DNA from 2 places in the Lysinibacillus sp. NPDC098008 genome. Region 2 is predicted to be linked to the other one. Evidence: riboswitches for the same ligand, from Rfam matches in the RefSeq annotation. Region 2 holds a riboswitch; the other holds the start of a gene.
What was found. A riboswitch is a leader RNA that binds a small molecule or an ion and turns the genes downstream of it on or off. The one in region 2 is predicted to bind FMN.
Positions count from the first base shown of each region.

Region 1: linked by a shared signal. The riboswitch ahead of ACIQVU_RS04965 (ECF transporter S component) and the one ahead of ribD (bifunctional diaminohydroxyphosphoribosylaminopyrimidine deaminase/5-amino-6-(5-phosphoribosylamino)uracil reductase RibD) in region 2 are both predicted to bind FMN.

Region 1 covers NZ_JBIWBA010000003.1:41,479-53,752, forward strand. Annotated here, with positions in the region: gene ccsB (c-type cytochrome biogenesis protein CcsB) at 1-540, shown strand, start outside; gene ACIQVU_RS04945 (response regulator transcription factor) at 656-1,372, shown strand; gene ACIQVU_RS04950 (ATP-binding protein) at 1,365-3,140, shown strand; gene sigX (RNA polymerase sigma factor SigX) at 3,219-3,752, shown strand; gene ACIQVU_RS04960 (RNA polymerase subunit sigma) at 3,749-5,032, shown strand; FMN riboswitch at 5,172-5,357, shown strand; gene ACIQVU_RS04965 (ECF transporter S component) at 5,575-6,162, shown strand; gene ACIQVU_RS04970 (sodium-dependent transporter) at 6,344-7,690, shown strand; gene ACIQVU_RS04975 (STAS domain-containing protein) at 7,743-8,129, opposite strand; gene ACIQVU_RS04980 (methyl-accepting chemotaxis protein) at 8,187-9,881, opposite strand; gene ACIQVU_RS04985 (ATP-binding protein) at 9,903-10,325, opposite strand; gene ACIQVU_RS04990 (SpoIIE family protein phosphatase) at 10,329-11,462, opposite strand; gene glnA (type I glutamate--ammonia ligase) at 11,841-12,274, shown strand, end outside.
Region 2 covers NZ_JBIWBA010000002.1:11,128-23,401, reverse strand. Annotated here, with positions in the region: gene glnA (type I glutamate--ammonia ligase) at 1-1,221, shown strand, start outside; gene ACIQVU_RS02520 (CotD family spore coat protein) at 1,285-1,596, opposite strand; gene ACIQVU_RS02515 (ABC transporter substrate-binding protein) at 2,010-3,014, shown strand; gene ACIQVU_RS02510 (FecCD family ABC transporter permease) at 3,141-4,157, shown strand; gene ACIQVU_RS02505 (FecCD family ABC transporter permease) at 4,150-5,190, shown strand; gene ACIQVU_RS02500 (ABC transporter ATP-binding protein) at 5,230-6,057, shown strand; gene ACIQVU_RS02495 (hypothetical protein) at 6,054-6,386, shown strand; gene ACIQVU_RS02485 (YjiH family protein) at 7,225-8,580, shown strand; gene ACIQVU_RS02480 (CAP domain-containing protein) at 8,707-9,633, shown strand; FMN riboswitch at 9,870-9,987, shown strand; FMN riboswitch at 10,071-10,188, shown strand; FMN riboswitch at 10,273-10,390, shown strand; gene ribD (bifunctional diaminohydroxyphosphoribosylaminopyrimidine deaminase/5-amino-6-(5-phosphoribosylamino)uracil reductase RibD) at 10,487-11,518, shown strand; gene ribE (riboflavin synthase) at 11,528-12,160, shown strand; gene ACIQVU_RS02465 (bifunctional 3,4-dihydroxy-2-butanone-4-phosphate synthase/GTP cyclohydrolase II) at 12,173-12,274, shown strand, end outside.

The sequences.
Region 1 (12,274 bases), on a different contig from region 2:
GCATCCCATAAAATCACCTATAATATGCCGCCAATTTTTGGGATGCATGAATATGAAGCAATTGAAGAGCATGGTATGTCACCTATCGTTGAAATGCCAGCACTTATTAATGCGAAAAAATTAACAACGGTTGTTTGGTCATTAATCGTAGGTTCTATTTTATATGGATTGATTCGCTTAATCGCACGTCGTCGTATTAGTGCCATTTTCCAACCATTTGTGAAGCGCGTAAATTTACAATTACTTGATGAAATCGGCTATCGTTCAGTGCTTATTGGCTTCCCATTATTCTCTCTAGGTGCTTTAATCTTTGCGATGATCTGGGCACAAATTGCTTGGAGTCGTTTCTGGGGATGGGACCCAAAAGAGGTATGGGCACTTATTACATGGTTATTTTATGCGGCGTTCCTACATTTACGTCTATCAAAAGGCTGGGAAGGTCGAAAATCTGCTTGGCTAGCATTAATTGGTTTCGGTATTATTTTATTTAACCTAATTGCTGTGAACTTAATTCTTGCAGGTTTACACTCCTACGCATAATTTGTGACATAATAAGCCTTTTCGCGACAGCGAAAAGGCTTTCTTTTCTTTTCAATATGTGTCACACCATGTACAATAGAAGATAGAGAAAGATTAGAAGAGAGGGATCGTGAAAGTGTCAGAAAATATTTCAGTATTAGTAGTAGACGACGAGGATCGTATTCGCCGCTTATTAAAAATGTATTTAGAGCGAGAAGGATACCTTGTTGACGAGGCAGAAAATGGTGAACAAGCGATCGAAAAATCTTTAGAAAAAGAGTATCACTGTATTTTACTTGATATTATGATGCCTGAAAAAGATGGGCTGGAAGTGTGTGCGGAAATTCGAGAACGAGCAACAACGCCGATTATTTTATTAACTGCAAAAGGTGAGGAAGCGAATCGTGTACAAGGCTTTGAGCTTGGCGCAGATGATTATATTGTAAAACCATTTAGTCCTCGTGAGGTTGTGTTACGCGTGAAGGCTATTTTACGCCGCTCACAAGCTTTTTCACCAACGACAAATGCATCTTCCTCAAAGGATTTAGTGGTGTTCCAGCATCTAATGATTGACCATGATGCACATCGTGTCACAGCAGAGGGCATTGAGGTGAATTTAACACCAAAGGAATATGAATTACTATACTTCTTAGCAAAATCGCCAGACAAAGTATTTGACCGTGAACAATTACTAAAAGAGGTTTGGCATTATGATTTCTTTGGGGACTTACGTACAGTCGACACGCATGTTAAACGCTTACGTGAAAAGCTTAATCGTGTGTCAGAAAACGCTGCCAAGATGATTGTGACGGTTTGGGGCGTTGGCTACAAGTTTGAGGTTGTCAATGAATAGAATATGGAATAGTGTTGTCGGGAAGCTATGGGTAACCATATTGCTTCTCGTTTCATTTGTATTATTTGTTTTCACGGTATTAATGCTTGAATTTCTTCAAAATTATCATATGCAGCAAGCGGAAATGTCTTTACGTCAAACGGCTGCAACTGTCGCAAGTATTGTAGATGATAATGAAACGACCGAATCTACCTCAGCATTGCTAAAGGATATTTTGCCAACAGGAACAAATGCGCTTATTGCTATTCGTGATAATGAGGTATCGTTCGCGATGCAGGAGGGCGTCAATAAAAAAGAAATACAAGATACAATTTTAGCGAATCGATCATTTCATGAAATTTTCCAATCAGATAAACCGATTATCAAGGAAATGATGATGCCATCCTCTACTGATCAAGAAAAAATGGAATCCTATGTTGTGCTTGGCTTTCCATTAAATGTGGAGAATGCTGTACATGGTGCTGTTTTTATTTATCAAAGCCCAGATGCATTACATAAAACATCCAAAGAAACAACGAAAATTGTCTTTTTAGCTGCTTTTATTGCATTTGTTTTAACGACATTTTTTGCATTTTTCCTATCCTCACGTATTACCTCACCGCTTAGAAAAATGCGAGAGCTAGCATTTGAAATTGCTAAGGGGAATTTTGAGGCGAAAATGCCAACAGCCCAGAATGATGAAATTGGTCAGCTTGCAGTTGCCTTCAATCAAATGGGGCGTCAATTAAAGCATAATTTAGAGGTTATTAATCAGGAAAATGAACAATTATCGAATATTTTAACATCGATGACAGATGCAGTCATTACCTTTAATCGTGACCGTACAATTCTGCTAAGCAACCCACCAGCAGAGCGTTTAATGCAAAAGTGGTTTGTCAATAAAGGCTCACAAAGCGCAAAACCGATTCCACCTGAGCTTTATCATATGCTTGACCATGTGTTAATGTTTGAGGATAAGCTAGAAGAGGAAATTGAAATGGACGGTAACTATTACACATTTACGATTAGCCCTCTTTATAGCGGTGAAATAATACGCGGAGCTGTCGCTGTTATTCGTGATATGACAGAGCAACATCGCTTAGAAAAGCTGCGCTCAGATTTTATTGCCAATGTTTCGCATGAGCTGCGTACACCTATTGCTATGCTTCAAGGCTATTCAGAAGCATTAATGGATGATGATTTTATTCAAGATCAGGAAGAGCGCAATGAAATTACAAAAATTATTTATGATGAATCAAAACGAATGGGACGTCTTGTGACCGATTTATTAGATTTAGCACGTATGGAATCAGGACATATGACGCTGTATAAAGATGAATTACCTATTAATTCTACATTCGAACGGATTACACAAAAATTTGCACAGGTAGCAAAGGAAAAGCATGTTCGTTTGATTTTTGATAGTGAATTTAATGATGATGCCATGATTAGTATAGATGAGGACCGTATTGAACAAGTGCTAACAAACTTAGTGGATAATGCACTTCGACATACAGATGAAGGAGCAGTTACTGTAAAAGTAGAGCAGGAGCCAACCTTTGCAAAAATTTCTGTGCAGGATACAGGGCATGGCATACCTCAGGAAGATTTACCTTATGTTTTTGAACGATTTTATAAGGCGGATAAGGCACGTACTCGCTCTAAAGGTGGTACAGGGCTTGGCTTAGCCATTGCTCGAAATATTGTCAAGGCACATTCTGGCAATATTATGGTAGACAGCGTGCTGAAAGAAGGCACAACCTTTACGTTTTATTTACCGTTCGAATAATAACAGCGATTGTTATGAATTGGCTGTAACTTCTATGAATGTAAGACGACAAATATTATAGAACGGGGGTGGAGTGCTTTGAATGACTCCGTGTTCCATCGACTATACGATGCATATCATCAAGACGTGTTCCAATTTCTAATATACTTAGTAAAAAACCGTACACTTGCTGAAGATTTGGCGCATGAAGTTTATGTGCGGGTATTGCGCTCATACGACCAATTTGCGGGCAATAGTAGTGAGAAAACGTGGCTTTTTGCCATTGCAAAAAATGTTGCCATTGACCATTTCCGAAAGCAAGCCGTACGCCAGAAGCATTCACTTGATTTCTTTGACTGGGAAACGGAACAACTCCATTCAACCACACCATCACCGGAGGATATGCTACAAGCCAGTGATGAGTTTTTACAGATAGAGTCAGCGCTAGAAAAATGCACTGGCGATCAAAAAATGGTGATTATTATGCGCTATTTTCAAGATTTATCAATTGCAGAAACTGCACAAATCTTAGGTTGGACAGAAGCAAAGGTAAAAACAACGCAGCATCGTGCCATTAAGTTTTTAAGACAACAGCTACAGCCGATTAAAGAACAGGAGGCGAAACGGCAATGACGCACAAGCAATTTGATGATGAGCACCTTGAACATGTATTACACAATGCCCCTAAGCTTTCTGACCACCGTTCTAAAGAGGATATATTAAATCGGTTATTGGCGGATGCCCGCTTGCAAGATAATGCTCACCTTCAAGAAGCTATACAGCAGCCATTAGAGGATGAGCAGTCTACTGCAACAACACGACCAAAGCTTCGTCAAATGCAAATTTTTATGAGTGTTGCAGCGGTTTTTGCGTTAACGATACTGGTAGGCTCACTGCTGATGAATAATAAGGCTGAACAGCAAGACCAGGCTAGCAATGTCGCAACGACACAGTATGCAGATAGTAACGCTGTAGAAGAAAGTGCTGCAAATGCAAAAGATGCCTCTACGCAAAATGATGTGCTCGAATCCAATGTTGTAAAGGAGCATGAGCGCTTTTTATCCTTACGTACATCTGTCTATGAGGATGATCTTACAGATGCTGTCGCTTTCCGTATTGGCTTGGCAGGACGTGACGCAGAAAGTGTTCCAATGACCTATGTAATTCCAAATGAGCGTGTAGCAACTGATTTTGAAGGAGAAAAGCCTTCTACCCTACAAATGTATGAAAAATACGCTCCTCAAATTGATGAGGAAGCGAAAGGCTTTACAGACTATCATCCTTATAAAGGCAAGCTTAAGGAAGAAGAGGATAAGCTTGTCCATGTAGTACCAAAGGAAAATAATTATGATGTGGCATCAGCTACTGTCAATGAATATAAAGGTACTTTGGAAGATACATTCTCCGATTCTGAATATAAGGAAGTTGAGGTTCAAAATGAAGATGGGACACCTTATGAGTTTTCCCAAGAAGGTGAACCAAGCTTGGCGATGTCCTTAACAACTGAAAAACATTATAATTATTATTTATATAAGGATGAAAATGGAGGCGAATATTTATCGCCCGATTTCCGCCAAACATTCCCAACAGTGACAGAGGCATTATTACAAATGAAAAATAAAAATAATGATGTCTATACGCCTGCGATCCCTGAAAACATTACTTATACTGTCAAAGAGGAAGCAGAGGGTGTCATTGTTACATTCGATACACCACTTGATTTAACAGCAATGGAAGCAGTTCGTGCTACACAATTAATTGAGGCAATGACGTTAACTGCTGCTAGCTTTAATCAACAGCTACGTTTGGATAATGTTATCCAGGAAAGCTGGGAGGGGTTCGATTTAACAAATTATTTGCCAAAGCCTGTAGGACCAAATAAACAGTATATGGAAGAAGAGTCAAAGAAATAAAATAAGTGTGGAGTATCCTTCTACAATGGAGGGTGCTCTATTTTTTAATACATACAAATTTAATAGGATTTTTTTGAGCAGAACTATTTACTTTTTCCTAATAATTATTTATAGTAAAGTTGTAATACAAAATAATATGATTCATCTTCGGGGCAGGGTGAAAATCCCGACCGGCGGTAATAGAGTAGTAAACCGTTAATATTTTTTATTAACTTGAGTGGTTTATGTGAAGCTCTTCAGCCCGCGACCTGTGCAAATGTTTTGCATGGCTGACTTGGTGTAATTCCAAGGCCGACAGTTAAAGTCTGGATGGGAGAAGATGGAGGTACGATCGTCATTCATTGTTATTTAACTATGGTCGAGCGCTTTTTTAGCATGCTTTTCTTAAAAGTGTTCAAAAATAGTTAATATTGACGTTTATTAGTCATGCCTTTCTCCCTTATGCTTCCGCTGCATAAGGGTTTTTTCATGCGAACAATGAAGGCGCAGATCGTCACCTTTCTTCTTGCGAGATTGAATCAGCAAAGAGGAGAGAGTTTTCTATGAAGAAAAACATTAAACTTCAATCGTTTATTACGATTGGCATGCTGAGCAGTATTTCATTTTTATTAATGCTATTTAATTTTCCAATTCCGCCATTCCCAGCCTTTTTGGAAGTGGACTTTAGTGACATGCCTGCATTATTAGCAGCGATCACAATGGGACCAGTAGCTGGAATTTTAGTAGAGTTATTTAAAAATGTGTTAGATTGGATTTTCTCAGGTACGCCAACTGGTGTTCCAGTAGGACATATTGCTAACTTTGCAACAGGTATTTTATTTATTTTACCGGTCAGCTTTATTTTTAATCGCTTTAAATCTATGCTAGGGTTAATTGGCGGTTTAGCAACTGGAACAGTTGTAATGGCAGTAGGAATGAGCTTCTTAAACTATGCTGTATTTTTACCAATGTACACATATTTCTTAGGAATGGAACCAGTTGTTGGTGATTCACTTTATAAAATGATTATCGCTGGAATTTTGCCATTTAATATTGTCAAAGGTATTTTATTAACAGCTATTATGGCATTATTATTTACAACAATGCGTAAATGGATTGATCGCCAGCGTTCAATGTATATAACAAAATAAAGAAAATAAGCCTCGGGTATATGATATGCCTGAGGTTTTTTTAATTGGTGGATAGAATAGAAAAAGTGCAGGATAGAATCCCAAAAGTGACGGATAGAGCTAGCTCAAAGGCAAACTAGGCGCGTCTGTTATTTTCATGTAAAATAAAAGGGAGTTTAGCATGTTTGAGGAGATTGAAGAGATGAGTGAAAAAAAGGGACAATGGTCTAGTAAGTTAGGGTTTATTTTAGCGTCAGCGGGTGCGGCAATTGGCTTAGGAGCGATTTGGAAGCTGCCATATGTAATGGGACAAAGTGGGGGAGGCGCATTTTTTCTAATCTTTGTGCTATTTACATTGTTAATTGGCTTACCGATGTTACTATCTGAGTATATTTTAGGGCGTGGCACACAGTCAGAGGCAGTAACCGCCTATAAAAAGATTACGCCAACAAAGCCAGGGTGGGCTTGGATTGGCCGTATGGGCGTGCTCGGCTGTTTTTTACTATTAACGTTCTATAGTGTTGTTGGAGGTTGGATTTTTATTTATAGTGGGCTTGGCATCACTGGCGCTGTTATTGACCCTGCAACTGATCCAACTGAACTATTTGGTAAGATTATTGGAACGCCTTGGATTACATTAGTAGGTCTGGCGTTATTTACGCTAGCAAATGTGCTTGTTATTTCGTTAGGCGTACAAAATGGTATTGAGAAAGCGAATAAATGGATGATGCCATTGTTATTTATGATGTTTATTGTGCTTGTTGTACGCGCAGTGACATTAGATGGTGCATTGGAGGGCATTAAATTCTTTTTATGGCCCGATTTCTCGAATATTACAGGAAGGGCATTGTTAGAGGCGCTAGGGCAATCATTTTTTGGCTTAGCCGTTGGGTTTTCTTGCCTTGTTACATATAGCTCCTATTTAAAAAAGGATGTAAGTCTTCCGAATTCAGCGGGGTCTGTGGTGGTACTAACAGTGCTTGTATCATTTTTAGCGGGCTTAGCGATTTTCCCTGTTGTCTTTGCCTTTGATTTAGAGCCTGCAGCAGGACCGGGTCTATTATTTATGGTGCTGCCAACAGCATTTGGTCAAATGCCATTTGGCGAAGTGTTTTTAGCGATGTTTTTATTACTATTTTTATTTGCCACATTAACGTCTTCATTTAGCTTATATGAAATTATTGTAGCGGCATTTATAGAAAATAGTCAGAAATCGCGTCCTTTATTAACCATTTTACTTGGTAGCATCGTATTTTTAGCAGCGATTCCAGCAGCGCTTTCTTCTAGTGTGTTAGCGAATATAACAATCTTTGAGAAAAGTATTTTTGATGTCACTGATTTTTTAGTATCAAATTTAATGCTACCATTAGGGAATTTCTTAATTGCCATTTTTATTGCCCATATTGTGGAGAAAGAGTTTGTGAGAAAAGAATTGCTGATGGGTAGCCAAATGGGACAAGGCTATTATGTGACATACCGTGTATTAATGCTAGTGGTAGTACCAATTGTGATTCTAGTTGTGTTTATTAATATGCTTTTGCAATACTAAAGAAAATAGGGTGTATTCCTCATTTGGTAGGAATACACCCTATATGGGGCGTTTAATAGTCGTTAAGTGAAAGTTCACCTAACCAATCTTCTCTAATCATTTTTCGTGCCTGCTCCTCGCTTTTTGCAATCGGGAATACTTTATCGACTTGTGATATGGCGAACAGGTTGCGAATGAAATCATCGACAACAATAATGGCGATTTTCTTTTCTTTTACAGATACTTTCTTAGCAAAATTTACAATCATACCAAAGCCAGTGCTATCGATATTTGTTACTTTTTGCATATCGATAATGTACCCATGCTTAGTATTCAAATTAAGCGCTTGAAGCTCTTTTTTTATGTCCTCAATCATTCCGTACTCTAAATCACCAGTAAACGCAATCAAAATATAATCAGTCTTTGTGTCAATATCCATCGCAATTTTCTTCTGATTCATCCTCTAGCGCCTCCATTTTCTTTTTCTTCAAACTTTGAGCTAGTAAGCTCTAAAGACTTAAAATTTAAATTTATTGACCTCATGTTGTAGTTTATCAGCAATTGATGATAATTCATCTGAGTTTTGTGTAATTTCTGCAACGGTTGCATATTGTTCTTCAGATGTAGCAGCAATTTCCTCTGTGGCTGCTGCGGAATCCTCGATAATACGAGAAATATCTTGGATTGCTTGTTGTACGCTTAAGGAGTTGTCGTTTACATTTGTAAATGCGACTTTCATTTGTTCAACGCCTTCTTCGGTTTCAACAACCTTCTCTACAATTTCTTTTAAAGCACTGCCGCCCTTATTAATAATTGTTACTTGCTCCTCTACAGCTAGGAGATTGCTTTCCATTGTTCTTACTGTAACAGATGTTTCAGCTTGAATATCGTTAATAAGATTTGTAATTTGCCCTGCAGCTATACTGGATTGCTCCGCTAGTTGTCGTACCTCCGATGCAACAACAGCAAAGCCTTTCCCTTGTTCACCTGCACGTGCAGCTTCGATAGCTGCATTTAGTGCTAGTAGATTTGTTTGTTCTGCAATACCTGTAATAACAGTGATGATACCACCGATTTCTTCAGAGCGTTTCCCTAGCTTTTGAATGGAATCAGTTGCATAGGATACCGTTTGTGTTACATCATTCAAATGTTTAATAGCTTCATTGATGGCTTCTTCTCCTTTGCGGGCGATATGGGTTGATTCAATCGCACTATTTAAAGTAACTTCTGCCTGCTGTAAGCTATTTGCTACTTCCTCAAGTGTTTTCTGCATCATTGATACGATACGCTCCGCTTGGTCAGATTGAGTCGTTGTACCAACTGCAATATCATTCATTGTCAGCGCAATTTGGTTAGAAGCCTCGCTTGTTTGATGTGATGATTCTGCCAATGAGTGTGAGGAATGAGCAATTTGATTGGCGCTACTAGCTACAATTGATATTGTTTCGGTTAATTGCGTTTTCATATCGTTAAAGGCATGTGCTAAATCAGCGATTTCATCTTTCCCTTTAGGGTTTAATAATTTTACATCTAAATTTAGCTTTGCTAGTTCTTTAGCATTCATACTTAGAATATTAATAGGGTTAATAATTTGCTTTTGTAAAAACCAACTAATACCACCAATCATAAGAATAGCAATTACTAAGGAAGCTACTACATTTTCAAGTGCGGATTTTGTGGCAATGCTTATATAAGGAGCGGTAGGGACGGCGGTTGCCCATACACCAATAACTTCTCCTTGACGATCTAAAATAGGGTCATAGGCTGCTTGATGTAAGCTTCCTAAAACAGTGGCTGAGCCGATAAATCGCTTTTTCTCCCCTAATACAACTGTCGCAACTTCATCGGATACCTTTGTATTTAATGCGCGTTGACCATTTTCGGTGATATTTGTACTAATGCGTGTATCATGCTGAAAAATGGATACAGCATTTCCGTTTGTTAACTTGCCAACCTGCTCGGTTATTTCAAAATTTTCCACCATATTGATGTCGCCTTTATAGAGCTGATTATTTTGGATGGACCATTCTCCTGGATACTTAGCGTCTAAATATTCATAGCTTAGCTGAATATCTGATAACAGCTTTGTATTGGCACTTTCTAACAGATTGTTTTTAGCAATATAAAAATTTATACCTGCTAAAAGGGCAGTAAGTAATAAAATACAGCTAAATATAAGCAAATTTATTTTTTTTCGAATAGACATTTTCATAAAAGCACCCCCAAGTTTACGTTACAACAGAATCTTTTTTGACACTCCAACTAAAAACTTTGTTTCAGAAATATGTTCAAACCAAAGGTGATCCACCATGTTTTTGACAAAAAATAAACCACGACCACGATCAGAATAATCAAGCTCGTTTAAATCAAATTGTAAAATATTGTCCCATTCATTTTCAGCAATTCCTTTTGCCTCATCCATGACTGTTATGATAATTTCTTCGTGAGATTGGATTACATGTACCTGAATCTCCTTTTTTGAGCATTCATCTATTTTTTTCATAGCTTCAACAGCATTTATTACTAATTCATGTACAACAAAGCGCAATTCTCGTTTATAAGGTAGATTGTATACATTTGTGTAATTTTCCATCACTTGATCAATAAAGGCTATGGCATGTGCATCTGGATTTACATTGAGTGTGAATTCCATCATCAATCACCTACCCTGTAATGTAATTGTTATTGAAACTACTGTAATATCATCGCTGTAATCATTATCGAATAAATTGTATTTTTGAGAAAACTTTTGTAATGCATAGCCATTCTCCTGTGAAGCGTACATATAGAAAAAGTCCATATCAATGGATTTTTGCTCGTTTACAGTTAGTAACCCATCCGTATAAAGAATAATACGATGCCAGCCTGATAAAGGTATTGTTTTTTTATTTATTTGAATAGTAGGGAATAATCCGAGGATAGGTGTATTCGCTGGAAGGAATACTGTTTCTCCATATTTTCCAAATAAAAAACCAGAAGGATGAGCAGCGTTCACATAGTGTAAAGTTCCATTTTTAGTATCTATAAGTATGTAGATGGCTGTCATTAAAAATCGGTCCATATCTTCATCAGAAAATAGTTCGTAAATTTGGCGGTTAAGTTCCCGAATCACCATTACTGGATCAATTAATTTGGTAATAATCCCTTTTAATAAAGATCGAATAGACATTGTTACGAGAGATGCAGCGATACCATGCCCCATTGCATCGTATAAAAGAACAGCGGTTAAATGATCATTAATCTTAAACCAACAGTACATATCACCGCCTAATGTATTAGATGTTACATAAAGCCCATCGATCTGAATTTGCTCAAGATTTAATGGAGGTGATAACGCATTTTTTTGGAATTTTTTTGCGATAAATAAGTCCTTTTGAATAATGCTTTCCTGTTCTTTTCGAAGCCTAGTTTCTCGCTGATATTTTAAGGCTACTTGAATGCGAGTCTTAAATTGAGTGAAGTCAAATGGCTTTAAAATAAAATCGAAAATACCAGCTTCAAATACCCTATCAATTGTCACGGTTTTTTCATAAGTAGTGGATAGAAGGATAGGGACATCCACCCAATTTTTTAATGCGTGAATATACTGACAAATTTCCTCGCAATTTTTAAGCGTCATTTTAGCATCGAGTATGATTAATTCCAACTCTTCCTTTAAAGAGGAATCAAATAAATAATTCATTGCTGCTTCTGGTGTGGAAAAGCAATGTATATCTTGAATGTCGATGCGATGAAAATATTTTTGCAGACGCAATACATCATTACTCACGCTGCCAATAATTAATACTGACATGTCTACTAAGTTCACCGCCTTATGTATCTTTCAAGAAGATTTCTAGGAACCTTATTTAATAATTTCTAACTATAAGTATATACGCCATATTTACTGATATAATGCGTAAAACAAAAATTCTAATTCGCTATAAATTTACCAATAAATATAACATTATACAAGACTTTTGTGGTAGAAAGTCAAAGTTAATGGCTAGGAATTTTTTTCATTGTGTAATAATTTCCTAAAAAACAATTAATCGTAAAAAGGCATGAATCATTTCGAAAAATAGAATGTAAGGAAACATTACATAGGTATTGCTTAATATATCTTTTTCATGTAATTTAGAAGCAGTTACAAAACAAATGTTAACTAAAATTACATTGGAGTGGTGAAGAAATGAAGCATTATACAAGAGAAGATATTATACGCCAAGTAAAGGAAGAAAATGTGAAGTTTATTCGCCTACAATTTACGGATATATTAGGAACAATAAAAAATGTAGAGATTCCTGTTAGTCAATTAGAAAAAGCATTAGACAATAAAGTGATGTTTGATGGTTCCTCCATTGAAGGCTTTGTACGCATTGAGGAATCGGATATGTATTTAAAGCCTGACTTCGATACATTCGTTATTTTTCCGTGGACAGCAGAGAAGGGCAAGGTAGCCCGTTTTATTTGTGATATTGCTCGACCAGATGGTACACCTTTTGAGGGTGACCCACGCTCTAATCTAAAGCGTGTTTTAAAGGAAATGGAGGAATTGGGTTTTTCCTCCTTTAACTTAGGGCCAGAGCCAGAGTTTTTTCTATTTAAGGTGGACGATAAAGGGCA
Region 2 (12,274 bases):
GTAAGTCAACTAGACAAAGCATTAGATAATAAAATGATGTTTGATGGCTCATCTATTGAAGGCTTCGTTCGCATTGAAGAATCAGATATGTATTTATATCCTGATCTTGATTCTTTCGTAGTATTCCCTTGGACTTCTGAAAAAGGAAAAGTTGCACGTTTTATTTGTGATGTATATACAGCTAAAGGCGAACCGTTTGCTGGTGACCCACGTAATAACCTGAAACGAATTCTGAAAAAAATGGAAGAAATGGGCTTCTCAAGCTTCAATTTAGGGCCTGAGCCAGAATTCTTCTTATTCAAATTAGATGCAAAAGGCGAACCAACATTAGAAGTAAATGACCATGGCGGTTACTTCGATTTAGCGCCAACTGACCTTGGTGAAAACTGCCGTCGTGATATTGTATTAGAGTTGGAAGAAATGGGTTTTGAAATCGAAGCATCTCACCATGAGGTAGCACCTGGGCAGCATGAAATCGACTTTAAATATGCAGATGCTATAACAGCTTGTGACAATATCCAAACATTTAAGCTTGTTGTAAAAACAATTGCACGTAAGCACGGCTTGCATGCTACATTTATGCCGAAGCCTTTATTTGGCGAAGCTGGTTCTGGTATGCACTTTAATGTGTCATTATTTAGAGGTAAGGAAAATGCATTCTACGATGCATCTACTGAATTAGGACTTTCTGAAACAGCTATGCAGTTTATGGCAGGCGTTCTTGCACATGTTCAAGGCTTTACAGCTGTCACAAATCCAACAGTTAACTCTTATAAACGTCTAGTACCTGGTTATGAAGCACCATGTTATGTAGCATGGTCTGCACAAAACCGTTCACCATTAATTCGTATCCCATCAGCACGTGGTCTTTCTACTCGTGTTGAGGTACGTTCTGTGGACCCATCTGCAAATCCATATTTAGCGATGGCTGTTATTTTAGAAGCGGGTCTAGAAGGTATCCGTCAACAATTAACACCACCAGCAGCGATTAACCGCAATATCTATGTAATGTCAGAGGAAGAGCGTAAAGCGAATGGTATTGAAAACTTACCACCAGCACTTGACGATGCTTTAGCATTACTTGCAAAAGATAAAGTAGCACAAGCAGCTTTAGGTGAGCATATTTACGCAAACTTTAAAGAAGCAAAAGAAATCGAATTCGATATGTACCGCACAACTGTCCATCAGTGGGAGCGCGATCAGTATTTAAAAATGTATTAATCATTCAAAAGGGTGACTCAAATATAACTTTGAGTCGCCCTTTTTCTATTGGCTCGGTTTTAGTTAATAGCCTTTAGATCTATGATGGCATGGTGGCATATGGCAGTGGTTATGTGGTGTGCCGCAAAGCGTATGGTTTTCACAGCATTCATTGACAACTGATTCTGTATATGGGAAATAGTATTGATGGTCAATCATATGTTTGTTTACTGTTGTAATATGTGCAGGTTGTACATGTGGCACAACTGTATGAATATAATTTGTACGTACATATTGTTCTGTTGGTAAAACTTGTGGTGGATCAAATTGCGTTGGCATCATTTGTGGTGGACAGCAGTGTGGACCTTTTGCCGAATGGCGTCTTCGTTGAAACATGTTATTACCTCCTGTTTTGATAAGTTGTAGTTCATTACTAACATATGAAATCTGTTTGAGTGGGGACTATTTATTTGCCTACTAATACATAGGTAAATCTAATAAGTAACTAAAATAATAGAAAACTTATCTACACCTTTGAATGAAATGAACGTTTTTTTAAAACGCTCTTTGTAGAGTCATAAGCTTATTGTATAGAGCAATCGAATTGGTTAAATGCCATGAATGTTTAATTTAAAATAAATTTTTATCTAGGCTCAGCAAATTCTTTTTGTATCAAAAGCGAAGAGCATCAGCGATTGATTAAAAAAGCATGTTTTTTAAAAAATTGATATTGTCAATAAAACAATCGTACAGTATACTCTTTAATTGATAATGATTATCGTTGTCGATTACTTCTTAGGAGGATATGTATGTCAAAATTACCACTACAAAAAAACAATTTTTTTGTACTTTTCACGCTGCTATTAACCTTCGCGTTATTATTAGTCGGGTGTGGGGAGAAAACATCGAATTCCAGTAGTACACAACAAAATGATACAGCAGAAGAAAGTAATACAGAATCTTCTAGTCGTGAAATTACACATGCAATGGGTACTACAACGATTGAAGGCACACCTACAAAAATTGTTACACTATATCAAGGTGCTACAGATGTTGCAGTAGCAATGGGCATTAAGCCAGTTGGGGTAGTAGAATCTTGGGCTGAAGCGCCTGTTTATAATTATTTAAAAAATGATCTTGATGGCGTTGCGATTGTTGGACAAGAAACACAACCAAACCTTGAAGAAATTGCAAAGCTTAAACCAGATTTAATTATTGCTTCGAAAGTACGTCATGAGGAAATTTATGATCAGTTATCACAAATTGCACCAACAGTAGCTCATGAAACAGTATTTGATTTCAAAGGGACGGCTGAAATGATGGGACAAGCAATGCAGCAGGAAGACAAGGTCAAAGTGTTATTAGAAGATTGGGATACACGAGTTGCTGATTTCCAAACAAAAATCAAAGAGAAGCTTGGCGATAAATGGCCATTCCATGTTTCTGTTGTTAACTTTAGAGCAGACCATGCTCGTATTTATGTAACAGGGTATGCAGGTTCTATTTTATCTGAGCTTGGCTTCCAAGGTCCTAAAAATTTAACAGATGATTCTTTAGAAATTGTGAAGCTAACTGACAAGGAAAGCATCACACAAATGAATGCAGATGTTATTTATATGTTTATGGAAAATGATAACACAGTCAAAAAAACTTACGAGGAATGGACAAGCCATCCACTATGGAAAGAGCTGGATGCTGTGAAGGCAAATCAGGTTTATCAGGTAGATGAAATTAATTGGAATCTAGCTGGTGGAATCATTAGTGCTAATTTAATGTTAGATGATATTTATGACAAATTTGAATTAGAAAGATAGTAAATAAGGGCTGTTTAAAGTGTGAGAGCATGCTTAACACAGCCCTCTTATTGTAGTGTTTGAGCATTTTTGAAACCTACAACTATATGCGTAAGATAAATTGTAGAGCAAGAAAGTTGGCGTAAAATGAGAATTATTCTTTCTAGTACCTCGATGAAACAAATAGGCTTATTCATCAGTTGTTTGATTCTTTTGCTGGCATTTATCATCAGCACAGCTATTGGTCAAACGTCCATACCTTTCTCGTCAATCTATGATGCCATTTTTCATTTTGATGCTACTAACAAGGAGCATGTTATTATTCGAACATCTAGATTTACAAGAGCTGTGATTGCTACAGTAGTTGGCGCAGGTCTTGCTATAGCAGGGGCGTTAATGCGAGCATTAACAAGAAATCCTCTAGCAGCCCCTGATATTTTAGGTATTAATGCAGGAGCTATATTTTTTATTGTCAGCGCGATTACGCTATTTTCCATTAGTTCTTTAATGAGCTATATGTGGATTGCCTTTTTAGGGGCAGGTGTAGCGGGTGCTATGGTATTTTTCCTTGGCTCATTAGGACGAGATGGTTTAACACCGATTAAGATAGTATTAGCTGGTGCAGCGATTACAGCTCTATTTATCTCGTTTACGCAAGGGCTTTTAGTTATTGATGAACAGGGTTTACAAAGCGTCTTGTTTTGGCTAGCAGGTTCTGTATCGGGTCGTAGCATTGACATGCTTGTACCTGTCCTACCGTTTATTTTGGTGGTCACAGTCGTAGCAATATTTATGGGACGTTCTATCAATATTCTACAATCAGGTGATGATATTGCCAAAGGATTAGGACAACGAACAATGATTACGAAAATTACACTAGGTATAATAATTATTATACTTGCAGGCAGTTCAGTAGCTGTTGCAGGTTCAATCGGCTTTATTGGTTTGATTGTCCCTCATCTTGCCATTCATCTTGTTGGGATGGATTATCGCTGGATTATTCCGTATAGTGCCGTATTGGGAGCAATATTGCTACTATTAGCTGATATAGCAGCGAGATATGTAATTATGCCATTAGAAATGCCGATTGGCGTCATGACTGCCTTAATCGGAGCTCCCTTCTTCATCTATATTGCACGAAAGGGGTTAGCGAAAAATGCCTAATTATATGACGGTACGGACAAAATCTAATCGTATATCGTTTCAAATTGCCAAAAGAACTTGCTGGATTCTATTACTATTAAGCTTATTATTAGTGATTATTACGATTCTTAGTTTATCTGTAGGCAGTGAGTTTATCCACCCTATCACAGTGGTGAAAGAATTATTAGGCTATGGGAATGAAGATTACGATTTTGTCTTACATACATTAAGGCTGCCACGTGTATTAATGGCACTATTAGTTGGTGCTGCGTTAGGGGTTGCTGGTTTAATTTTACAAGGAATTATTCGTAATCCTCTTGCTGCTCCAGACATTATTGGTGTAACGAGTGGAGCGTCAATGGGTGCGATTGTCTTTATCGTATATTTTATGGGGTCTGTCAGCATTCAGTTTTTACCTTTAGCTGCTATTTTAGGTGCTGCCATTATCTCCTTTATTATTTATCTCCTATCATGGAGAAAAGGGGTCACACCTATTCGGATGGTGCTTATTGGTATCGGGATTTCTGCCTTAGCCAAGGCAGTTGTGACCATGCTCCTTGTCATCAGTGAAGTAGCCGCAACAACAAAGGCCTATTTATGGCTGACAGGTAGTTTGTATGGGGCGAATATGCAGGATGTCTATTTGCTATTACCATGGCTAGTTATTTTATTGCCACTAACGTTTATTTTGGCAAGAACAGTGAATGTAAAGGAGTTAGGAGATGACATAGCGATAGGGCTAGGTGTAAAAGTGCAAGTGTATCGTTTGCTTTTTCTACTCATTAGTGTGATGCTAGCTGGCTCTGCTGTCGCTTTTGCTGGTGGCATTGCCTTTGTTGGATTAGTGGCCCCTCATATGAGCAGAATGCTTGTCGGGCGTTCCTTTGCAGGATTAATTCCTGTGACAGCTATTATAGGTGGAATCATTGTTATTGTAGCTGATATTGTGGCACGAACAGCCTTTTTACCGAAGGATTTACCAACAGGCGTATTTACAGCTGCCATTGGCGCACCGTTCTTTATTTATTTACTATTTAGAACACGTAATCAATAAAGCTATAGGATAAAAGGGTGAGAAGAGGGTGACAGAATTTTGAAAAATATCTTAGAAGCACAAAATTTACATGTAAGCTATGGTGAAAATTTTATTTTGGAGGATTTGAATCTTCAAATACCAAAAGGCAAAATTACAGTATTAGTAGGGGCTAACGGTTGTGGGAAATCCACACTACTTCGAACATTTGCACGACTACAAAAAGCACAGTCAGGTGAAATTTTCTTAGATGATAATAAACTCGATGCCATTCCAACTAAAGAGGTGGCAAAACGTTTAGCTATTTTACCGCAGGGTCCTGTTGCGCCAGAAGGATTAACCGTTCAGCAATTGATTAAACAAGGTCGCTATCCTCATCAAAGCTGGTTAAAGCAATGGTCTACAGAGGATGAAAAAATTGTAAACAATGCACTTGAGGTAACACAGATGACTGAATTTGCTGATCGACCAGTAGATGCATTATCAGGCGGTCAGCGGCAACGTGTATGGATTGCCATGACATTAGCTCAAAAAACAGACCTTATTTTACTAGATGAGCCTACAACCTATTTAGATATGGCTCATCAAGTAGAAATTTTAGATTTACTATTTGAGTTAAATGAAAATGAAGGACGTACAGTCGTTATGGTATTACATGATTTAAACTTGGCCTGTCGCTATGCCCATCATATTGTGGCGGTGCGTAATAAACAGGTTTATGCGCAAGGTAGGCCAGAGGAGGTAGTGACAGCTGAAATGGTACAAGCAGTTTTTCGTATGGATTGTACAATTATTAACGACCCGCTATTCGGTACACCATTATGTGTTCCACATGGCAAGGGACGAACCGTCCAAACGGAGGAATTAGAGCAGGTAGGGATTAGTTGAGCTTAACACTGTCAGCTGAAGAAATATCAGTTTTGCTACGAGATTATCGCTTAACGATAGAGCCAACTGAAGATACTACTTACTCTCTATGTGCCAAAAATTTATTGGACAATGAACAAGCTCTAGCATATTTACAAAAAATTGCTCACTTCTTTCAGTTACTATCTACATTAGTGACAGCATCGTTATTTGCGAAGCGCTATAGCGTCCTAACGATGACCTCAGCATTCTACGTTATGTCAAAATACGATAAAAGGCTACATTGTAGAATTAATAATATTCGGCTAATAGATAGCACGGTGTCAGTACTAGTAGAAGATTGTGAATGAGGTTCTCAAAGAAATCTTTGCAAATAATTTAGCGAAGGTGTGACAATCATTAACGGCAATAAGTAAAGTTCCAAAAACAATCCTATGGGAAAATACAACGATTTATGTAAATTGGCTCTATAAAACAAAAATAAAAGAAGGAACCAGTGAGCAAGAAATAGCTCGTATACAAGAGGATTATCAGTATATTGTAAACGAAGCGCCAGGCTCCCTTTTTGGTGAAAGAAAGAATCCTTTAACGAACTATTGTAGACCTAAAGTGACAATCAAAGAATTGGAGCAACCAATACGCTTGAGCAAAACATGCTGTTTTTATTATCACACCTCTGAAGAAGCGAATGACTTTTGTATCTCCTGCCCGAAAATAAAAATGCCAAGTTAACCCCATGAAGTATTTACAACTCCCCAAAGTGAATAGACGGTTCCGTTTATTCACTTTTCTTTTTCCCACTATCATTTCCGTTAAATATCATGAGAAATATGAATGCATAAATATGCATAAAAATGTGAGGTTGAACCGAGCTTATGTTAGCGTTTACAATAGTTCTACAAAGTAGATTTGTTATAAAAACATGAATGAAGTTAGTTTTTTTCTGGATTAAACATTAAACTTCAAAGTTTTTGTAAAAGTTTTATAATAGCGGGAGGAATGCTGTATTGAATGAAAAGGGATGATTGTAACCGATATTTTTTATCATAAACAAAGGGGGCATGTTTAGACAGTTTGTACCACATAGAAGGAATATGATAATAAAGTAGTTATTTTCCATATAATGTCGATTGTAATTGTTTAGCAAAAATTTGTACTAGTAAAACAAGAAATGAGGTTTTGTCAAAAATGAAAAAGTATGCTACTTCCACGTATTTTTATTTTATTATTCCATCTTTAATCGGTATATTTTTATTTATGACACCAGTTTTATCAGATGGTGTCTGGAAAGTACCAATAGCTATTTTAGCGAATCAATTTGCAGGTATAGTTGCACCTATAATAAGTTATTTCACTGTTATAATGTTCGCCATTTCTGCCATTGGAGCGCTTATTGCGAAATTTATTCCTCGTAGAAATGCTAAAGAGCCCAGTATTTTAGATACATTATTTTATGTGAATTGGTTTTGGACGATTGTACGCTGTCTTGGTTTAGTGTTTGCATCAATGGTCGTTTTTAATTTTGGGCCTGCTGCTATTAATAATGAAAATACAGGTGGCTTGCTAATGGACCCAAATGGTGGACTTGTGACGTTTTTATTTACCATATTTTTATTCGCAGGGTTCCTTCTACCTTTTTTAACAAATTTCGGACTGCTTGAGTTTTTCGGTACAATGATGGTTCGTATTATGCGACCTCTTTTTAAAAGCCCAGGACGTTCATCCATTGATGCCCTTACATCATGGGTTGGTGATGGAACAATTGGGGTATTAATGACAAGTAAGCAATATGAGATGGGGAACTACACAAAAAAAGAAGCGGCTATTATTGCAACAAGCTTCTCTGTTGTATCTATTACATTTTGTATTGTTGTATTGGAAACAGTAGGTTTAGCAAACTATTTTATCCCATACTATTTAACAGTTGTTCTTTGTGGTCTTGTGCTAGCCATTATTATGCCACGAATTTATCCACTTGCTCAGAAAGAAGATACTTATATTGATGGTACACCGGTAGACTATTCACGTGAGAAGTTACCAGAGGGCTATAGTGCTGCATCGCATGGTTTAGAACATGCACTTGCTGTTGCACAGGCAAATCGTGATCCACGCCAATTTGTAAAGGATGGCTCAAGAAATGTTATTGATTTATGGATTGGTGTTGCACCGATTGTTATGGCTTTTGGTACAACTGCCTTAATGCTAGCTGAGTTTACAAGTATTTTCTCTGTCTTAGGGAAACCATTTGAGCCGATTTTAACAGTGCTTGGTTTACCAGAGGCAGCAGAGGCAGCACAAACAATGGTTGTAGGTTTTGCAGATATGTTCCTACCTTCAATTTTAGGTGCAGGTATTGAGTCAGAAGTAACAAGATTTGTGATTGCGGTTGTTTCTGTATCACAGCTCATTTATATGTCAGAAGTAGGTGGTCTTATTTTAGGAACAAAAATTCCACTGAAATTTTTTGACCTAGTTATTTTATTTATATTACGTACATTGATTTCATTACCAATTGCAGCAGCGGTGGGGCACTTGCTATTTTAATAAAAATGATCAAGATATTACGATACCTTCCTTGTCTAATATATATATTCGACTATAGATTCATAGAAAATTAAATAGTAAAATTAGGGTAAGAATAACTATAAATGGACAAGGAGGGTGTTACTTATGCTAAAAAAATGGTTTGCTATATTTGCGATAGTGTTACTAATATTTCCTGTCTTAACGCCTATAACGCATGCTAGTGCAAGTGGGGATACAGCGGTTGCAGCGATAAAAAAGTCGGTAATTCAGAAAAAGCCATATAGAACATTTGCATCAGAATATGATATGGAATGGGAAATGGCATCTAAAAACTATCGGCAATTTTATTTAGTTGGTCGTAAAAATAATAAAATTGTTGGTGGCTATGATACACGTAAAGGTCAGTCTTTGTTTGGCATTAAAATTGGTGAATCAAGCACAACTGTGACGAAAAAATATGGTACACCAGTGGACGCTATTTTAAAGGGTATGACTAAGTATACGAAATCTTATAAAGATGCGTATGGTCAAACAACACACGGTACATATCTTATTGATGGTAAATATGTAACATTTTTCTATGATGTACATGCTAAAAATACGGTTCGTTCGATTTTATGGGTAACGAAGGAAATAGAACTATCGAAAAATGGCTTCTACGCACAAGCATCCCAAGCACGTCAAAAAAGCTTTGAGGAATTAACAGTACATTTGATGAATCAAGCACGTGTATCAGAAGGCATAGCTGCACTTTCCTACGCATCACAGTATAATCAGATTGGTCGTCTTCATAGCCTTGATATGGTTACTAATCAGTATTTTGATCATACAAATCTGAAAGGGCAAGAGCCTTGGGATCGTATGAAGGCTGGCGGTATAGAATATTCCTATGCGGGTGAAAATATTGCATATGGTCAATATAGTGCTATTTATGCACATGAAGCACTAATGAACTCATTAGGACATCGTCAAAATATTTTACAGGCTAAATTTACGCATGCATTTGTAGGTGTACAATTCTCAAATAAAAATATTCCATACTACACAATTGGATTTTATACACCTAGGTAAATAAAGCACTGAACTTATTGAAAAAAGAAAGGGCTGAGAAGGAAAGTGCCTTGTTCTCATTCAATAGTTCAGTGCTTTTTTATTCTGTATGAATCAGTATAGGATGAAGGAAACTTTCACTAATTGAAGGCTTACTTTGTAAAGTTTAGAGCAGCAATAACTTTTTAGCTATAAAGTATTTTTAGAAAATGGCTAGATTTTTTTAATGATTGCTGTATAATTAGACGCAATATGAATAGTACCTTCGGGGTCGGGTGCAAATCCCAATCGGCGGTAAAGCCCGCGAGCTTAAATAAGCAGGATTCGGTGAAATTCCGAGGCCGACAGTAATAGTCTGGATGAGAGAAGGTAGGCAAAAAAGCGACAGAGATGTGGCTTTATTTGATGATGCTTATTTTGACCCCGCAGTAGAATGTGAGGTCATTTTTAATTGAATAAAAGTCCTTCGGGGTCGGGTGCAAGTCCCAATCGGCGGTAAAGCCCGCGAGCTTAAATAAGCAGGATTCGGTGAGATTCCGAGGCCGACAGTAATAGTCTGGATGAGAGAAGGTAGGCAAAAAAGCGACAGAGATGTGGCTTTATTTGACAATGCCAAAAATGACCCCGCAGTAGAATGTAGGGTCATTTTTTAATTGAATAAAAGTCCTTCGGGGTCGGGTGCAAGTCCCAATCGGCGGTAAAGCCCGCGAGCTTAAATAAGCAGGATTCGGTGAAATTCCGAAGCCGACAGTAACAGTCTGGATGAGAGAAGGTAGGCAAAAAGCTAGCAATTATGCTGGTTTATTTAGTGATGCCTTTTCCGTAAAAGCCCCTTATTTTAAGGTGGCTTTTTATTTTTAAAGGAGGTGAGGAAATGAATGACAAACAAATTATGCAATTTGCTATAGATTTGGCGAAATCAGGAAGCAATCAAACCGCTCCCAATCCATTAGTGGGCTGTGTTATTACAAAAGATCAGGAGATTATAGGCTTTGGAGCACATCTTAAGGCAGGTGAGGCACATGCAGAAATCAATGCGTTAAAAATTGCAGGTGAGAAAGCGCAAGGGGCAACTGTGTATGTCACGCTTGAGCCTTGTAGCCATATTGGACAAACTGGTCCCTGTGTAGAGGCACTTATTCAAGCACAGGTAACACATGTTTTTATTGCCACGCTTGATCCGAATCCACTTGTTGCTGGACGAGGTGTCCAAAGGTTAGAGGAGGCAGGTATTACAGTAAGTGTGGGATTATGTGAGCATGAAGCAAGAGCATTAAATGAAGCATTTTTCTACTATATCTCACAGCGCTTACCCTATGTGACATTAAAGCAAGCTATTTCATTAGATGGCAAAATTACTGCTGAAAAGGGGAAGCAAACAGCCATTACAGGTCGACAAGTTCAAGAAGATGTTCATAATGCGCGTGCAGTGCATGATGCTATTTTAGTTGGCTCAAACACTGTTTGTATAGATGATCCAAGTTTAACAAATCGGTTAGGTACATCAATGAAGCAGCCGATTCGAGTTGTGATTGATCGAGAGGGGAAAGTTCCAAGTTCGGCGAAAGTATTGAATGACAATATAGCTCCAACATGGCTTTTTACAGCAAAGCCACGTTATTTTGCAGGAGTTCGTACATTTGTAATAGCAGATTGCTCCTTGCGCAATATTTTAAGAATACTGGCAGCTGAAGGCATTATGACAGTATATGTTGAAGCTGGCTGTCAAATGGCAGATGCCTTTTTACAGCAACGGCTTGTCCAAAAAATGATAGTGTATATCGCTCCGAAATTATTGGGCGCTGAGGCACTTTCAATGGCAACAGAGGCTTTAGCAGGAGCATTTACTTTTACTGAAGTTGAAAAAATAGGTGAGGATATTAAATTAACGCTAACAATGAAATGAGGTGAGCATTTGTTTACAGGAATTATTGAGGAGCTTGGGACGATTAAGCAAATGGCAAAAGGGCAAGAATCCATTGCTTTGACGATTGGTGTTCAAAAGATTACGCACGATTTAAAAATCGGCGATAGCATTGCTGTTAATGGCGTATGTTTAACGGTAACAAGCTTTACGAATATGCAATTTACAGCTGATGTAATGCCAGAAACAATACGTGCAACAGCCCTTTCACAATTACAAATAGGTGCTACGGTTAACATAGAGCGTGCGATGAGTGCCAATGGTCGATTTGGTGGACATTTTGTATCGGGACATATTGATGAAGTAGGCACGATTTTGCGTAAACGTCCGTTTGCCAATGCAGTTTATTTTGATATAAGAGTTTCTCAAGAGGCAAGTGCGTTATGCATACCCCGTGGCTCAATTGCAATTGATGGTATTAGTTTAACGATTTTTGGGTTACAAAAGGAGCTTGTGACAGTATCTATTATTCCTCATACAATCCATGAAACAACACTGGGCTTTAAGCGGGAAGGGGACCTTGTAAATATCGAAACAGATGTGCTAGGAAAGTATATTGCGAAACAGCTACAGGCAAAATCAACAACATTAACGGCAGAGTTTTTACAACAACATGGATTTTAAAGGTGGGATAGTATGTTTAACACAATTGAAGAAGCACTAGCTGACTTAAAGCAGGGAAAAGTAATTATTGTTGTCGATGATGAGAATCGCGAAAATGAAGGAGATTTTGTTGTA